DNA from 4 places in the Streptomyces sp. JLBJ103 genome. Region 4 is predicted to be linked to each of the others. Evidence: riboswitches for the same ligand, from Rfam matches in the RefSeq annotation. Region 4 holds a riboswitch; each other region holds the start of a gene.
The links. A riboswitch is a leader RNA that binds a small molecule or an ion and turns the genes downstream of it on or off. The one in region 4 is predicted to bind cyclic di-AMP.
Positions count from the first base shown of each region.

Region 1 (3,666 bases), 2.7 Mb from region 4:
TACGGCCACGGCATTCATTACTGTCTGGGCGCCCCGCTCGCCCGGCTGGAGGCGCAGACCGCGATCGGCACCCTGCTGCGGCGGCTGCCCGATATCCGGCTTGCGGTGGATTCGGATGATCTGCGGTGGCGCGGTGGGCTGATCATGCGCGGACTGCGCACCCTTCCGGTGACCTGGAATTCCCCGGGCCGCTGAACCGCCGAAGGCCCGTGCCGGGCGACATAAGTGACGAATGATCAGCGGCGTGACCGGGGCGTGACCTGGGATACATCGGCTTGTGATGATCGGGTGCCGTCGCTATGTTCAACCGACAACTCAGCCGCCGACACGAGAGGCCACCACATGCGTTCCGGGAACGGTCGACACCGCCGCCCCCGTCAGGCTCCGGCCATCGTCGTCGCGGCGGGCGTAACGGGTGCCGGGCTCGCCATCCCCCTCTTCGGGGCCAGTGGCGCCCAGGCCGCCTCCACCGCCACCTGGGACAAGGTCGCCGAGTGCGAGAGCGGCGGGATGTGGAGCGCCAACGAGGGCAACGGCTTCTACGGCGGCCTCCAGCTCACCCTGGACATGTGGAAGAGCTACGGCGGTACCGCCTACGCCCCGCGCCCCGATCTGGCCAGCCGCTCCCAGCAGATATCCGTGGCCCAGTCGATCCTGGACGACCGCGGCCCGGACGCCTGGCCCAGCTGCGGGGTGAACGCGGGACTCGCCGACGGTGGTGACGCCCCCGAGGTGAACCCCGGCTTCACCCAGCCCCCGTCCGTCGGTCAGCGCGGGGACGTCGGGAACGACGGGGAGGACCGCGAGCGCGACGGCTCCTCGTCCGAGGACCGCGGTGACTCCGCCGGGGACCGTGGTGACGTCGCCGAGGACCGCGGCGCCGCGTCGGACTCCTCCGGCTCTTCGGACGACCAGCGCCGGACACCCGGCCAGGACGAGGAGCGCGGAAAGCCCTCCCCGTCCGACTCGCCCAGCGGAGAGGGCGCCGACTCCCAGTCGCCCTCCCCGTCGCACACGAAGGGCGCCGACTCCACGGACATCCCGGAGTCTCCGGACGCCTCGGATTCCCCGGGCGAGGAGTCCCCGGACGAGAGCGCCGACCCCACGCCCACCGGACGCCACCGCGGCTCCGCGGACCCGGACGAGGGAGACAGCGGCAAGGAGACCCGGCGGCCCTCCGGACGGCATGCCTCGCGGGACGGCGCGGACCGCGCCGAGGAGCCCTCGGACGACGGCTACACCGTGCGGCCCGGTGACAGCCTTTCAGGCATCGCCGAGCGCCAGGACCTCGCGACCGGCTGGCACGGCCTCTACAAAGGCAACGAAAGCCTCATCGGGGACAATCCGGATCTGATCGTCCCCGGTCAGCGACTGGATCTCAGCGCCAAGGGGCGGTAGTTCGGGGTGAATTGCCCGATCTGGCTCCGATGAGATATAGATCTCGTCGCAAAATCCGGAGCGCACCCCCTGCCCGATTCTCCTCACCCGGTCCCACCTGCGTAGATGTGGGCCGGGTGAGATCAGTTACAGCAGCTCTCGCTGTGAATGGGGTGTTTGAACCTTCTCGGTGGGTGTGATTACCGTCTTTCCGCTCGCCACCGCGGGCACCGTCGATCGTCACGCCGAGTCCTGCCGGCGGTCGGGGGGAACCGACGCGTCAGCGCCGAAGGCAGGAGCGGGGGACCCAAGGTAGGTGCCGAATGGCCTGTGGACACGGGCTCGTCGGCTTGGGGTGAAGCCGGGCGCGATCGATCGTCGATCGTTCGTCGATCGTTTGTGAACGGCCGGGCAACTCACGTCCGAACCCGACAGCTCACCTCGTAGGCGTCGGTGAGGAAACGAACCAACGATGCTCAAGTCCAACGGCAAGCACCGCCGCCCGTCCAAGGCCACCCGTATCGCCGCGCTCGCCGGTCTCGCGGGCGCCGCCGTGGCCGCCCCGCTCCTCGGGGCCACCTCCGCCTCCGCCGCCACCACTGCCCAGTGGGACAAGGTCGCGCAGTGCGAGTCCGGCGGCAACTGGTCCATCAACACCGGTAACGGCTACTACGGCGGACTCCAGTTCTCGAGCTCCACCTGGGCCGCCTACGGCGGCACCTCGTTCGCCCCCACGGCCGACAAGGCCACCAAGGACCAGCAGATACAGATTGCCGAGAAGGTTCTCGGCAGCCAGGGCAAGGGGGCCTGGCCGGTCTGCGGTACGGGTCTGACCACCGGCGGCACCCCGTCCGGCTCGGGTTTCTCGGGCTCCGGTCAGCAGGAGTCGCAGGCCCCGGCGCCCAAGCCCGCGCAGCCCAAGCCCGCGCAGCCGAAGGCCGAGACCCGCTCCGAGCCCGACCGCGCCGCGCGCCACGAGACCCGTGGGCCGGTGAAGAAGGGCGACGGCGAGTACAAGGTCAAGGCCGGTGACACCCTGGGCAAGATCGCCGAGGCCGAGAAGGTCGAGGGCGGCTGGCAGAAGCTCTTCGAGCTGAACAAGGACATCATCGAGCAGGCCGACCTGATCTACCCGGGCCAGCAGCTCCACCTGAGCTGACCCCGGTCCGGCTGAGCTGACCCCGGTCCGGCCGAACGGGCCGGAGTCGGGTCCCGTCGATCACGCGTCGACCACGAGCCCCGGCCGGGCGCGCCGCCCCGCGGTGTGTCCCGGCCGGGGCTCATCGGTTGATGGAAAATGCAGATATCCGCGTCTAAATCTGCCTTTTTGTGCCACGTCCTGTCTCGCGGGACGAGCAACGGGGGGTGCAGCCCTCCGGTCCGGTTAGGCTCGTGCTGCTACCGCAGACACATACGAAGGAGAACCTCGTGCCGTCCATCGACGTCGTCGTAGCTCGCGAGATCCTCGACTCGCGAGGCAACCCCACGGTCGAGGTCGAGGTCGGCCTCGACGACGGCAGCACGGGCCGTGCCGCCGTTCCGTCCGGTGCCTCCACCGGAGCCTTCGAGGCCCTCGAGCTCCGAGACGGCGACAAGAACCGCTACAACGGCAAGGGCGTGGAGAAGGCCGTCCTCGCCGTCATCGAGCAGATCGGTCCCGAGCTCGTCGGCTACGACGCCACCGAGCAGCGCCTGATCGACCAGGCGATGTTCGACCTGGACGCCACCCCGGACAAGTCCTCGCTCGGTGCCAACGCCATCCTCGGTGTCTCCCTCGCTGTCGCGCACGCCGCCTCCGAGGCGTCCGACCTTCCGCTCTTCCGGTACCTGGGCGGCCCCAACGCCCACCTGCTGCCGGTCCCGATGATGAACATCCTCAACGGCGGCTCGCACGCCGACTCCAACGTGGACATCCAGGAGTTCATGATCGCTCCAATCGGCGCGGAGTCCTTCTCCGAGGCCCTGCGCTGGGGCGCCGAGGTCTACCACACCCTGAAGTCGGTGCTGAAGGAGCGGGGCCTGTCCACCGGCCTCGGCGACGAGGGCGGCTTCGCGCCGAACCTCGACTCCAACCGCGAGGCCCTGGACCTGATCGTCGAGGCGATCAAGAAGGCCGGCTACCAGCCGGGCCAGGACATCGCGCTGGCGCTCGACGTGGCCGCCACCGAGTTCTACAAGGACGGCTCCTACGAGTTCGAGGGCAAGTCCCGCAGCGCCGCCGAGATGACCTCCTACTACGCCGACCTGGTCGCCGCGTACCCGCTGGTCTCCATCGAGGACCCGCTGAAC
Region 1 is NZ_CM177089.1:4,656,672-4,660,337, forward strand. It holds gene AC4BEG_RS20565 (cytochrome P450 family protein) at 1-195, shown strand, start outside; gene AC4BEG_RS20570 (transglycosylase family protein) at 343-1,398, shown strand; cyclic di-AMP (ydaO/yuaA leader) riboswitch at 1,652-1,842, shown strand; gene AC4BEG_RS20575 (transglycosylase family protein) at 1,850-2,536, shown strand; gene eno (phosphopyruvate hydratase) at 2,806-3,666, shown strand, end outside.
Region 1: another riboswitch for cyclic di-AMP. It lies ahead of AC4BEG_RS20575 (transglycosylase family protein); the one in region 4 lies ahead of AC4BEG_RS08265 (M23 family metallopeptidase).

Region 2 (3,666 bases), 1.6 Mb from region 4:
CGCCACACCGTGGCGGGTGACCACGTCGGCGAGCTCGCCTTCGAAGGTGTCGCGTGAGACCAGGTTGTAGTGGGGCTGGAGGGCGGCGTAACGGGCCAGGCCCTCCTGGGCGGAGAAGGTCAGGAAGGAGTCGAGCCGCTCGGCGCTGATATTGGAGGCCCCGATCTCGCGGACCTTGCCCTCCCGGACCAGTGCGTCCAGGGTGGTGGCGATCTCCTCCACCGACACCGACGGGTCGTCGTAGTGGGTGTAGTAGAGGTCGATGTAGTCGGTGCGCAGACGCCGGAGGGAGTCCTCGATACCGGACCTGATGGCGGCCGGGGACAGTCCGCGGGGCTTCGGGCGGCCGGCGCCGACCTTGGTGGCGAGGACGATGTCGGAGCGGTTGCCGCGGGAGGCGAACCAGTTGCCGAGGACGGTCTCCGACTCCCCGCCCTGATTGCCGGGCGCCCAGACCGAGTAGACATCGGCCGTGTCGATGAAGTTGCCGCCCGCCGCGGTGTAGGCGTCGAGCACCGTGAAGGACTCGGCCTCGTCCGCGGTCCAGCCGAAGACGTTCCCGCCGAGGGAGAGCGGGGAGACGGAAAGGTCACCGATCTTCTGCTTGTTGTCAGCCATGCGTTGCTTCAACGCCCTTGCGGGTGGCCTTGTTCCGGGGGCGGAGGTGCCGGGGGTTCCGGGCGCTCCCCGACGTTCCGCACACAAACCGGCGGCCCTGGCGTCAAGGGGGGAGAGAGCGCCAGGGCCGCCGGAGTATCGGGAGAGCGGGGGTATCAGGGGGTCAGGCCGTGGTCGCGCAGCCAGGGCATCGGGTCGATCGGGGAGCCGCCGCCGGGGCGCACCTCGAGGTGGAGGTGCGGACCGGTCACATTGCCGGTGGCGCCGACACGGCCGATCACATCACCGGTGCTCACCTTGCCCGAGGTGACCACCATGGACGACAGGTGGCAGTACCAGATCTCGGTGCCGTCATCGAGCTTGAGCACGATGCGGTAGCCGTACGAACCGGCCCAGCCCGCCTGGGTGATGGTGCCGCTGTGCACCGCCTTGGCGGGGGTGCCGGTCGGGGCGGCGAAGTCCTGGCCGGTGTGGTCGGCGGACCACATGTCGCCGGCCTGGCCGAAACCCGCGGTGAGGGTGTAGGAGGCGACGGGGAGGGTGTACGCGGCGGCCAGCTTGGCGCGGCGCTCGGCCTCGGCCTTGCGCTCGGCGGCCTCCCTGGCCTTGCGCTCCGCTTCCTTCTTCGCCGCGGCGGCCTTGGCCTTCTGCTCCGCCGCTTCCTTGGCGGCCTTGTCCGCGGCCTGCTGGGCGGCGGCCTTGGCCTTCGCGGCGGCGGCCTTCGCGGCCGCGGTCCGCTCGTCCTCGTCGGCGGCGGTCTGCTGGTTCTCGGCCTGCTGGAGGATGCGGGCGCGCAGCGCCTCACCGGCGTCGGTGGTGCCGCTCGCCTCGTCCTGGGTGGTCAGTCCGGCCTGGGAGAGGGGAGCCGCGCTGGTGGTCGCGGAATCGCCGTCGTCGGAGACCAGCGAACCGATGCCGGGAATGTCCTTGGCGTCCGGGAGCTTGTCCTCGACCGCGTTGGCGACATGGGCGAGGTCGGGCATGGATATGGGGGCCGCCGGGCGGTCCTTGGCGCTCGCCATCCCGCCCGCGCCGACCGCCGCGATGACACCGACGCCGAGGACGGCGCCGCTGCGCGCCATGGTCCCGCCCCGCTGCTTCACCACGCGGTGCCGGCCGCGCAGGGAGACGGACTCCTCGGTGGGGTTCCACTCCTCCCAGGTCTCGGCGTCGAAATCCGGACCCGCCGGGCCGTCGACGTCGTCCACCGCGTACTCCGCGCGGTCACCGTCGGCAGCGAAGTCCCCCTCGGTGGCGAATCCGCCACCGGGCCTCGTGCCTCCCCTGGCATCGAACCCGGGGCCATAGGCGGTGGCGGAGCCGGGACCGAAGCCCGGCGCACGGTATGGAGCCTCGTCCAGGACAGACCTGTTGGACGCCACGGGGGCGCACTCCTTTCCTTCCCTCTCGCCTACCGGGTTAGCTGACGGGTTCGGAGCAGGAAGGTCTCCTACGGGTCAGGTTCGACCCGATTCACCCCAAGGTGGTGGTTCCCCGGTTCCCTTGGTGCTTTTGTGGTGCAGTGGTGCTGCTACCGCTGTGCGTTACGGGATTCGGCGACGGCGCACGGTGCCGTCCTGGCGACGGTTGTGACGACCGCGCTGCGTTATCGAACGTTAATAGAGAGCGCTATGTGATTCCAAGCTGTTCTGAGGAATCGACGCAGCTTTGCCATGAACTTTGCGACCAAGCCTGGACAGATGGGGGCGAGTCAACCCTCCGGGGCGTGATCAGCAAAACCCTGGAAGCGCTGATCGTGCATCAATTGTTATGCGCAGCGGGCATGTACGGCTACGGAGCGTGGCCAGGGCCCTTCACGAGTCCCTCACCGTCGCCGTTGCCCTGGCCGTTACCGGTCCCCCGGCCCGGCCCCGTGGAGCGACGGCGGAGCGCGAGCAGCGCCATGTCGTCCGACGTCCCGCCGCCCGTGTGCCGCTCGACATCCGCCACCAGCGCGTCCAGCAGCTCCCCCGGGCCGCCGAAGCGCTGACCGCGCAGCCGGTCCTCCGGGTCGTAGAAGGCGCCCTCCCGGTCACGCGCCTCCGTCACCCCGTCCGTGAAGAGCAGCAGGGTCGCGCCCTCGGCGAAGCGCAGCTCCGTCACCCGGTCCGGCCAGCCGCCCAGCTCCCCCATCCCCAGCGGCAGCGCCGATGCCGCCGGGTCCACCCGGCGCACCGTGCAGCCGCCGCCTTGGCCGCTCCGACCGCTCTCGCCGCTCTGGCCCGGCCGACCGCGCCGGACGTCCTCGCCGTCCTCCCCGTCCTCCCCGTCCTCCAGGAGCAGCGGTGGCGGATGGCCACGGTTGATCACCCGGAGCGTCGAGTCACCGCGCGGGATCTCGGCCAGTACGGCCGTGGTGAACCCTTCGAACCCCTCGAGGTCGGCCCGCCGCGCACCCTCGCGCTGCAACGCCCGCTCCAGCCGCCCCGCCAGCCCCTCCAGCGTCGTCTCCTGCTCCGCCGCCTCCCGGAAGGAGCCGATGAGGATCGCGACCGACTCGACGGCCTGGAGCCCCTTGCCGCGTACGTCGCCGACGACCAGACGTACGCCGTGCGGGGTGTCCTGCACGGCGTACAGGTCACCGCCGATGGCGGCGTACTTCTCCGCGGCCACATAACGCGCCGCGACGTCCAGCCCTGCCAGCCGGGCGGGCGGTACGGGCAGGACGGCGCGCTGAGCCGCCTCCGCGATGCCGCGCGCCGAGGCCAGCCGCCGGTCGCTGCGGCGTACGAGGCGGTTGATGAGGATCGCGAGCAGGGTGACGGTCGCGACGGTGAGGATTTCGGCCAGGGCTTGCCTGGGGTCGTCCACACCGTGCAGCTCGGCCAGCGCGACCGCCGCGGCGAGGGCGAAGACCGCCGTGATGACGGTCGCCCGCAGCCGGAAGAGCGAAGCGGCGACGAGCGGGGCGGCGGCGAGGAAGGGGCCCGCCGTGTAGGTCGCCGGGGTACTGACGTCGAAGACGACCCCGACGACGAGCAGCAGTGCCGGGATCCAGCGCACCAGCCGCCGTCCTGACGTCCCCCTGGGCGACTCGTCGGCCAAACC
Region 2 is NZ_CM177089.1:3,558,117-3,561,782, forward strand. It holds gene AC4BEG_RS15515 (aldo/keto reductase) at 1-618, opposite strand, end outside; gene AC4BEG_RS15520 (M23 family metallopeptidase) at 774-2,000, opposite strand; cyclic di-AMP (ydaO/yuaA leader) riboswitch at 2,012-2,153, opposite strand; gene AC4BEG_RS15525 (PP2C family protein-serine/threonine phosphatase) at 2,410-3,666, opposite strand, start outside.
Region 2: another riboswitch for cyclic di-AMP. It lies ahead of AC4BEG_RS15520 (M23 family metallopeptidase); the one in region 4 lies ahead of AC4BEG_RS08265 (M23 family metallopeptidase).

Region 3 (3,666 bases), 1.4 Mb from region 4:
CAATCGCCGGGTCACCGAAGAAAGCCCATCGCTCCGGTCAAGGTCTTCGAGGGTCGCTCCCGAAAGGTCCAGCAGCTCCGTCTCGACCCCGGTCGCGGCTCGCTCCATGACACCGTCCCCCTCCGGACGCTACACACCGGCTCACGTGAGGCACCCCTCATGGTGACCTACCTATTTTGATTGCGAAAGGGTGAACACAGCCAGTCGGCGCCTGGCTTGTCAAGATTTTCGGACACCTCTACGCGAGGTGACATCGGTCCGGTATGCCGCTGTCAGATGTCAGGTGCCCGCTCCGGAACGGACCGCTTCGACATCGAAGACCCCTCCGCAGACGCGGAAGGAGTGCGCCGCGGTCGTCATGGCCCGGAAGGAGTCCGGCGGATAGGCCCGGATGGTCGCGGCGGGCTTCCGGCACGGGGTGTCGTTCACGCCCTCGTTGAGGGTGTGCAGGACCGCCGAGGCGCTGCCGCCCGGCGGCAGGGAGACGGTGGAGTGCGAGGGGCCCCGCCGGACGGCGGGGGCGCCTATGCGGGCGCCGTCGGCGTCGAGCAGGGACACCCCGGGGAATCCGGTGAGGGTGCAGGCCGAGGTCGAGGTGTTGGTCAGGACCAGCGGCAGATACACATTGCCCGCGCCCACGTCCTTGCGGCCCACGGTCAGCTTCAGCGCTTGTGTGGAGCAGATGCGGCGCACGGCCGGGGCGTCGGCGTCCGTGGCGGACCGGGCGCGGGACGGCGCGGAGCGGTCACGCGGAGCGGCGGCGCCCTGGGACCCGTCCGAGGAACGCGGGGCGCGCGACGCGTCCGAGGAACGCGGGGCGCCCGCCGCGTCCGACGTGCGGGCGGCACCGGAGGCGTCGGAGCCTGCCCAGGCCCCCGCGCCGGAGTCGGTGCCGCACCCCGTGGCCGTGGCCAGCGCGCCCATGAGCAGCGCGGACAGGACCAGTGGCCGGGAGCGGGCCGTGGTGGTACGCCGTGCTGCCGTGCCGTGCCGTTGTGCCATGAGTGACCTCCCCAGGTCAGCCATCGGCGGGGCACCGACCGCGAGGGCGCGTGCCCCGATGCTTCCCGTCCATCCCCCTTGGCTCACCCTTCCCCGCTTTGACTCCGTTATGTCACCCGGCACATTGGCTGCATTCTTCAAGAAATTCCGCATAGCGCACATCTCGCCATAATCGGTCGAATCGGAAATGCAGTGACGCAGGTCACAGCAGAATCCGCCAATTGATCGATTTCCAGGGAAAGATCACCAACGGCAACGGATTCCTTGGTGTCGTAACGTTTCTGACACTCATTCGGAAAAAAACGGTCTCGCTCTCCGAAGGAGATCCGACGCACAGAGTGACACCGGGTGAGGGGTCCGGAGGCCGGTGCCCTGCTCAACACACCGAGACCTTGTCGTGACCAAATCGATGTGTTTACTGTGCGGCTCTCGTCGCATTCCATGCGCGGGCCTCCTCCGCCGGAGCGCCGAGTCCTGCCGTCGGCTGAGGGGTGACACGACGACCTGTCACGGCAGGAGCGGGGGAACCAGGTAGGCGCCGTACCGCGCGACCACGCGGTACGGCTTGGGGTGAAGACGCACCACGGGGCCATGGCGCCGCGTGCGTGCGGCCGGGCAACTCCAGCCCGAACCCGACAGCTCACCTCGCAGGCGTAGGAGAGGAAGAGCTCAATGGCTGCACGCGGACGTCACCGCCGGCCTAAGCCTCGCCGCGTCTCCCGCGCCCAACTCGCGTTCACCGCGGGCGGCGCCGGAGTGGCCCTGCCGCTCATCGGCGTCGGCCAGGCGAACGCCGCCTCCGTCGACACCTGGGACAAAGTGGCGGAGTGCGAGTCCGGCAACAACTGGAGCATCAACACCGGAAACGGCTACTACGGCGGTCTCCAGTTCTCCCAGAGCACCTGGCAGGCATACGGCGGCGGCTCCTACGCCGCGCGGGCCGACCTGGCCACCAAGGCCGAGCAGATCACCGTGGCCCAGAAGGTCCTCGCGAGCCAAGGCCCCACCGCCTGGCCGGTCTGCTCGGTGAAGGCCGGGCTGACGCGCGGCGGACCGGCCCCGGACGTCTCGACCGGCTCCGGCGGCTCCAGCGGTTCCGGAGCGCAGACCCCGAAGGCGGCGCCCAAGTCGACGCCGAAGGCCACCCCCGAGGCTGCCCCGAAGGCCGCGCCCAAGGCCACCACCAAGGCCACACCGCGGTCGGACTCGTACACCGTGGCCGGGGGTGACACCCTCTCCCGGATCGCCGGTGCCGAGCACGTCGACGGCGGATGGTCGGCGCTCTACGACGCCAACCGCCGGACCATCGGCGACGACCCCAATCTGATCCTCCCCGGCCAGCGGCTCACCCTCGACACCGATGCCCAGGGCGGACAGGACCGGGCCCCGCAGGCCAAGCCGAGGACGGGCGCCGACGCCCAGCGGGCCACCAGCCCCGGCACCGGGCAGGGGCGGCAGGACACCGCCACCCGTTCCTCCTCCTTCACCACACCGGTCGCCAGCACCCACGTGGGCACCGCCTACGGGGTGCCCGGCAACTGGTCCAGCGGCCACCACACCGGCGCCGACTTCCCCGTGCCGGCGGGCACCCAGGTGCGGGCGGTGGGCCCGGCCGAGGTGGTCGCGGCGGGCTGGGGCGGGGCGTACGGCTACCAGGTCGTCCTGCGCCACTCCGACGGCATGTACAGCCAGTACGCGCACATGTCGGCGCTCTCGGTCCACGTCGGCCAGTCGGTCAAGGGCGGCCAGAAGATAGGCAGCTCCGGTTCGACCGGCAACAGCACGGGACCGCATGTGCACTTCGAGGTGCGCACCGGTCCCGACTACGGTTCGGACGTCAATCCGCTGAGCTATCTGCGGTCGAAGGGCGTCTCCATCTGAGAAGGGCGCCTCCATCTGACCGGCCCGGCACATGCCGAGCGGGTTGCCCGGGCGGTGCACCGCCCGGGCAGCCCAGCATCTCCCCCACGGCACCGCTTCCCCGCGGCCTACATCGTCAGATGAGCCTTGGTGTGTGTGACTTCCTCGATGTCGCCGCCCGCCTTGCCGATCAGCCGGTGGGCGAGGTTGCTCAGCGCCCTCGCCGCCGCGATCTCCTCGCCGACCCTCGGCTGTGCCGGGTCGTCGGGGTTGCGGTTGGCGCGGCCCTGGGCCAGCATCTCGGTGCCGTCGTGCATCCTCAGCCGGACCACCGCCTCGGTCAGCGGGCCGACCTCACGGAATTCCATCTGTACGTCGCATCCCACGATCGTCTCCATCGCGATCACCTCCTACCTCACCCTCCAGGATGCGCCTCCCCGGTCTCTCCGGTCGAGTGGGACAGCAGCTCCACGACCTCGGCGTCCCCGGTCTGCGAGAAGTCCTGGTACCACTCGCCGACCGCGGAGAACTCCGGCGGTGTGGACAGGCACACCACCTCGTCCGCGTCCTCGCGCAGCGACGCGACCGCGTCCGGCGGCGCCACCGGGACGGCCAGGACGACCCGGGCCGCCCCCTGCGCCCGTGCCACCCGGCAGGCCGCGCGCGCGGTGGCCCCGGTCGCGATCCCGTCGTCCACGACGATCACCGTCCGGCCCTCGACCGCTATCCGCGGCCGCCCCCGGCGGAACCGCCGGGCCTGGCGGACCAGCTCCGCCTGCTCGGTCCGCTCCACCTCCTGGAGGT
Region 3 is NZ_CM177089.1:555,551-559,216, forward strand. It holds gene AC4BEG_RS02265 (DUF4232 domain-containing protein) at 280-1,002, opposite strand; cyclic di-AMP (ydaO/yuaA leader) riboswitch at 1,493-1,669, shown strand; gene AC4BEG_RS02270 (transglycosylase family protein) at 1,675-2,883, shown strand; gene AC4BEG_RS02275 (DUF1876 domain-containing protein) at 2,991-3,260, opposite strand; partial or broken gene AC4BEG_RS02280 (phosphoribosyltransferase) at 3,287-3,666, opposite strand, start outside.
Region 3: another riboswitch for cyclic di-AMP. It lies ahead of AC4BEG_RS02270 (transglycosylase family protein); the one in region 4 lies ahead of AC4BEG_RS08265 (M23 family metallopeptidase).

Region 4 (3,666 bases):
GGCGCCCCCAGGCCGTGGGCGTTCCCCGCCCCCGAGCGCGGGGAGCTGTCCAACGGGCTCACGGTGCTGCGCTGCCACCGCCCCGGCCAGCAGGTCGTGGCCGTCGAGGTCAATCTGGACGCCCCGCTGGACGCCGAGCCCGCCGGGCTCGACGGAGTGGCCACGATCATGGCGCGCGCCCTGTCGGAGGGCACCGACAAGCACGACGCCGAGGAGTTCGCCGCCGAGCTCGAGCGCTGTGGCGCCACCCTGGACGCCCATGCCGACCACCCGGGCGTGCGGGTCTCCCTGGAGGTCCCGGTCTCCCGGCTGCCCAAGGCGCTGGGGCTGCTCGCCGACGCGCTGCGCGCCCCCGCCTTCCCCGACAGCGAGGTCGAGCGGCTGGTGCGCAATCGGCTGGACGAGATCCCGCACGAGCTGGCCAACCCGGCCCGCCGCGCCTCCATGGCGCTGTCCAAGGAGCTGTTCCCGGCCGAGTCGCGGATGTCCCGGCCCCGCCAGGGCACCGAGGAGACCGTCGAGGGCATCGACGCCGCGGCGGTGCGGGCCTTCTACGAGGCGCATGTCCGCCCGTCCACCGCGACCGCGGTCGTGGTCGGCGACCTCAGCGGGGTCGACCTCGATCAGGCCCTCGCCGACACCCTCGGCGCCTGGACGGGCGGACCGGCCGCGCCCCGGCCGGTCCCGCCGATCGTGGCCGACGACACCGGCCGGGTGGTGATCGTCGACCGGCCCGGCGCGGTCCAGACCCAGCTGCTGCTCGGCCGGATCGGCGCCGACCGCCACGACCGCGTCTGGCCCGCCCAGGTGCTGGGCACCTACTGCCTGGGCGGCACCCTCACCTCCCGGCTCGACCGCGTGCTGCGCGAGGAGAAGGGCTACACCTACGGGGTGCGCTCCTTCTGCCAGGTGCTGCGCTCCACGGCCTCCTCGCCGTCCGGCGGGTCCACGGGCGCCGCGATGCTGGCGATCAGCGGCTCGGTGGCCACCGAGGTCACCGGCCCGGCGCTGGAGGACCTCTGGAAGGTGCTGCGCGGCGTGAAGGAGGAGGGGCTGACGGACGCCGAGCGGGATGTCGCCGTGCAGAACCTCGTAGGCGTCGCCCCGTTGAAGTACGAGACCGCGGCCGCGGTCGCGGGCACCCTCGCCGATCAGGTCGAGCAGCATCTTCCGGACGATTTCCAGGCGCAGTTGTACGCCCGGCTCGCCGAGGCCGGGACAGTGGAGGCCACCGCCGCGGTGGTGAGTGCCTTCCCGGCGGACCGGCTGGTCACGGTGCTGGTCGGGGACGCCTCGGAGATCGAGGAGCCGGTCCGCGCGCTAGGCATCGGTGAGGTGAGCGTCGTCTCGGGCTGACCCCGGCAGGACCTCCGGCCGTCCAACGGGCCGTCAGCGGAAGGACCCTGGCATCGTGTGCGATGTCAGGGTCCTTCCGAATGCCCGTTTTATAGGGAGGTTGGCTGTTTGGTTTGTGGGGAGGGCAACAAAAATCCGGATCTGTTTGGTGATCGAAAGACGGCCCGTTTAGCGTCAGTCCGGCTGTTCGCCATCCGCACGCCGCGCCCGCGGCACGAGCAGCCATCGCCGAGTCCCCGTACGGCGCGAGCCAGGGGAGCCGGGGACCCAAAGTCCCCTGGGGTGAATCGGGCGCCTTGTCCTTCGGGGCGAGGGGTCCGTAGGAGACCTTCCTGCTCCGAACCCGTCAGCTAACCCGGTAGGCGAGAAGGAAGGAAAGGAGTGCGCCACAGCATGGCGTTCACCCGTGCCACCGGGAAGCACCGCCGTCCCCGACGGTCCGTCCGCACCGGCGCGAACATCGCGGGAGTCACCACCGTCGCCTCGGGTGTGGTCGCCGGTATCGCCGGTCCCGCCCTCGCCGCCGAGGAGCCAGCTCCCGAGCAGACCGGGTTGCAGCAGGCGATCGTGATCGATGAGGGACTGGCCGACCAGATCCAGGCCCAGGCGCAGTCCCAGGAGACCGCCGCCGCGGAGGCCGCGGCCAAGGCGCGGGCCGAGACCATCGCCCGTCAGGAGGCCGCCAGGAAGGCCGAGGCGGCCGCGAAGAAGGCCAAGGCGGAGCGCGAGGCCAAGGAGCGCGCCGCGCGCGAGGCCGAGCGCAAGCGCCTCAACACCTTCGTCGCGCCGATCTCGGGCTCCTACGTCTCCACCGCCTACAAGGCGTCCAGCGGTCTGTGGTCCTCCGGCAGCCACACCGGGATCGACTTCCACGCCGCCTCGGGCACCTCGGTGCACGCGGTCGGCTCCGGTGAGGTCGTCGAGGCGGGCTGGGGCGGCTCCTACGGCAACAACATCGTCATCAAGATGAAGGACGGCACGTACACCCAGTACGGCCACCTGTCCTCGATCAACGTCTCGGTCGGCCAGTCGGTTACCCCGGGCCAGCAGATCGGCCTCTCGGGCGCCACCGGCAACGTCACCGGACCGCATCTGCACTTCGAGGCGCGCACCAGCCCCGACTACGGCTCGGACATCGACCCCGTGGCGTATCTGCGCTCCCACGGCGTCAACGTCTGACCCACCCCGCGCGAGGACACCCTCCGCGCACCAGACCGTGCCAAGGCCCCGTCCGCCGGACCGGACGGGGCCTTCGGCATGCGCAACCCGCCCGACTGACCAAAAATATCCATGAATTCCGGTCCGCCATCGGAAATTCCCTCGGTTTGGAATAGAGTTGTCGAACGCCCGGCAATCGGGTGCGTTTCGCTGGGATTAAGGCGGAGGTTCGACAGTGGGGGGACCGGAAGTGACCGGGGATGCGGCCGCGATTCCGGGTGGTCGGCGGATTTCGGCGCACGCGGTGTGCGCGGCGATTCGCGACGACATCGTCTCCGGTGTCCATCCGCCCGGCAGCCGGCTCACCGAGGAACTGCTCGCCCGTCGTTACGGCGTCTCGCGGGTGCCCGTGCGGGAGGCCCTGCGCACCCTGGAGTCCGAGGGGTTCGTGACCACCCGGCGCCACGCGGGCGCCTGTGTCGCCCAGCCCTCCGAGCGGGAGGCGGCCGACCTCCTCGACATCCGCGGGCTGCTGGAGCCGCTGGGCGCCGCCCGCGCCGCCCAGCGCCGCACCGAGGCCCATCTGAAGGTGCTGCGCGGTCTGGTCCGGCTCGGGCAGGAGCGGGCCCGCCGCGGCTCCCTCGGTGAACTGCGGCCGCTGGACGACTGGTTCCACGAGACGCTCGCCCAGGCGTCGGACAGTCCGAGCCTGGCCGCGCTGCTGGTCCAGGTGCGCCGCAAGATCGCTTGGGTGTACGCGGCCGCTCCGGCGCGGCAGTCGGAGTGGCCGGTGCGGGCCGCCGCCGACCGGTCCGATCCGGCGGCGCGGGCCGTGGAGTCCTGGGCGGAGCACGGCGCGCTGGTGGACGCGGTCGCGCGCGGTGACGCGGACCGCGCGAGGATCCTCGCCACCGCGCACACCGAGCGCGCGCTCTCGGAATTCCGGCTGCGCCGTCCGGCTCAGGTGAGGACTTCGAAACATTCCGTCAACACGGCGAGCGGGCGGAATTAACATGGCTCGCGTATAAAAGTTTCCGGCTCCGCCCTTTTGGCAAAGTTTTGTCAGGGGCAGGAATTCGGAAACGACAGGGCCGCGGTGACCATTCCGGTCACCGCGGCCCTGTCGTACGAGAAAGGACCCGGCGGAATACG
Region 4 is NZ_CM177089.1:1,922,715-1,926,380, reverse strand. It holds gene AC4BEG_RS08270 (M16 family metallopeptidase) at 1-1,356, shown strand, start outside; cyclic di-AMP (ydaO/yuaA leader) riboswitch at 1,573-1,735, shown strand; gene AC4BEG_RS08265 (M23 family metallopeptidase) at 1,750-2,535, shown strand; gene AC4BEG_RS08260 (GntR family transcriptional regulator) at 2,765-3,526, shown strand.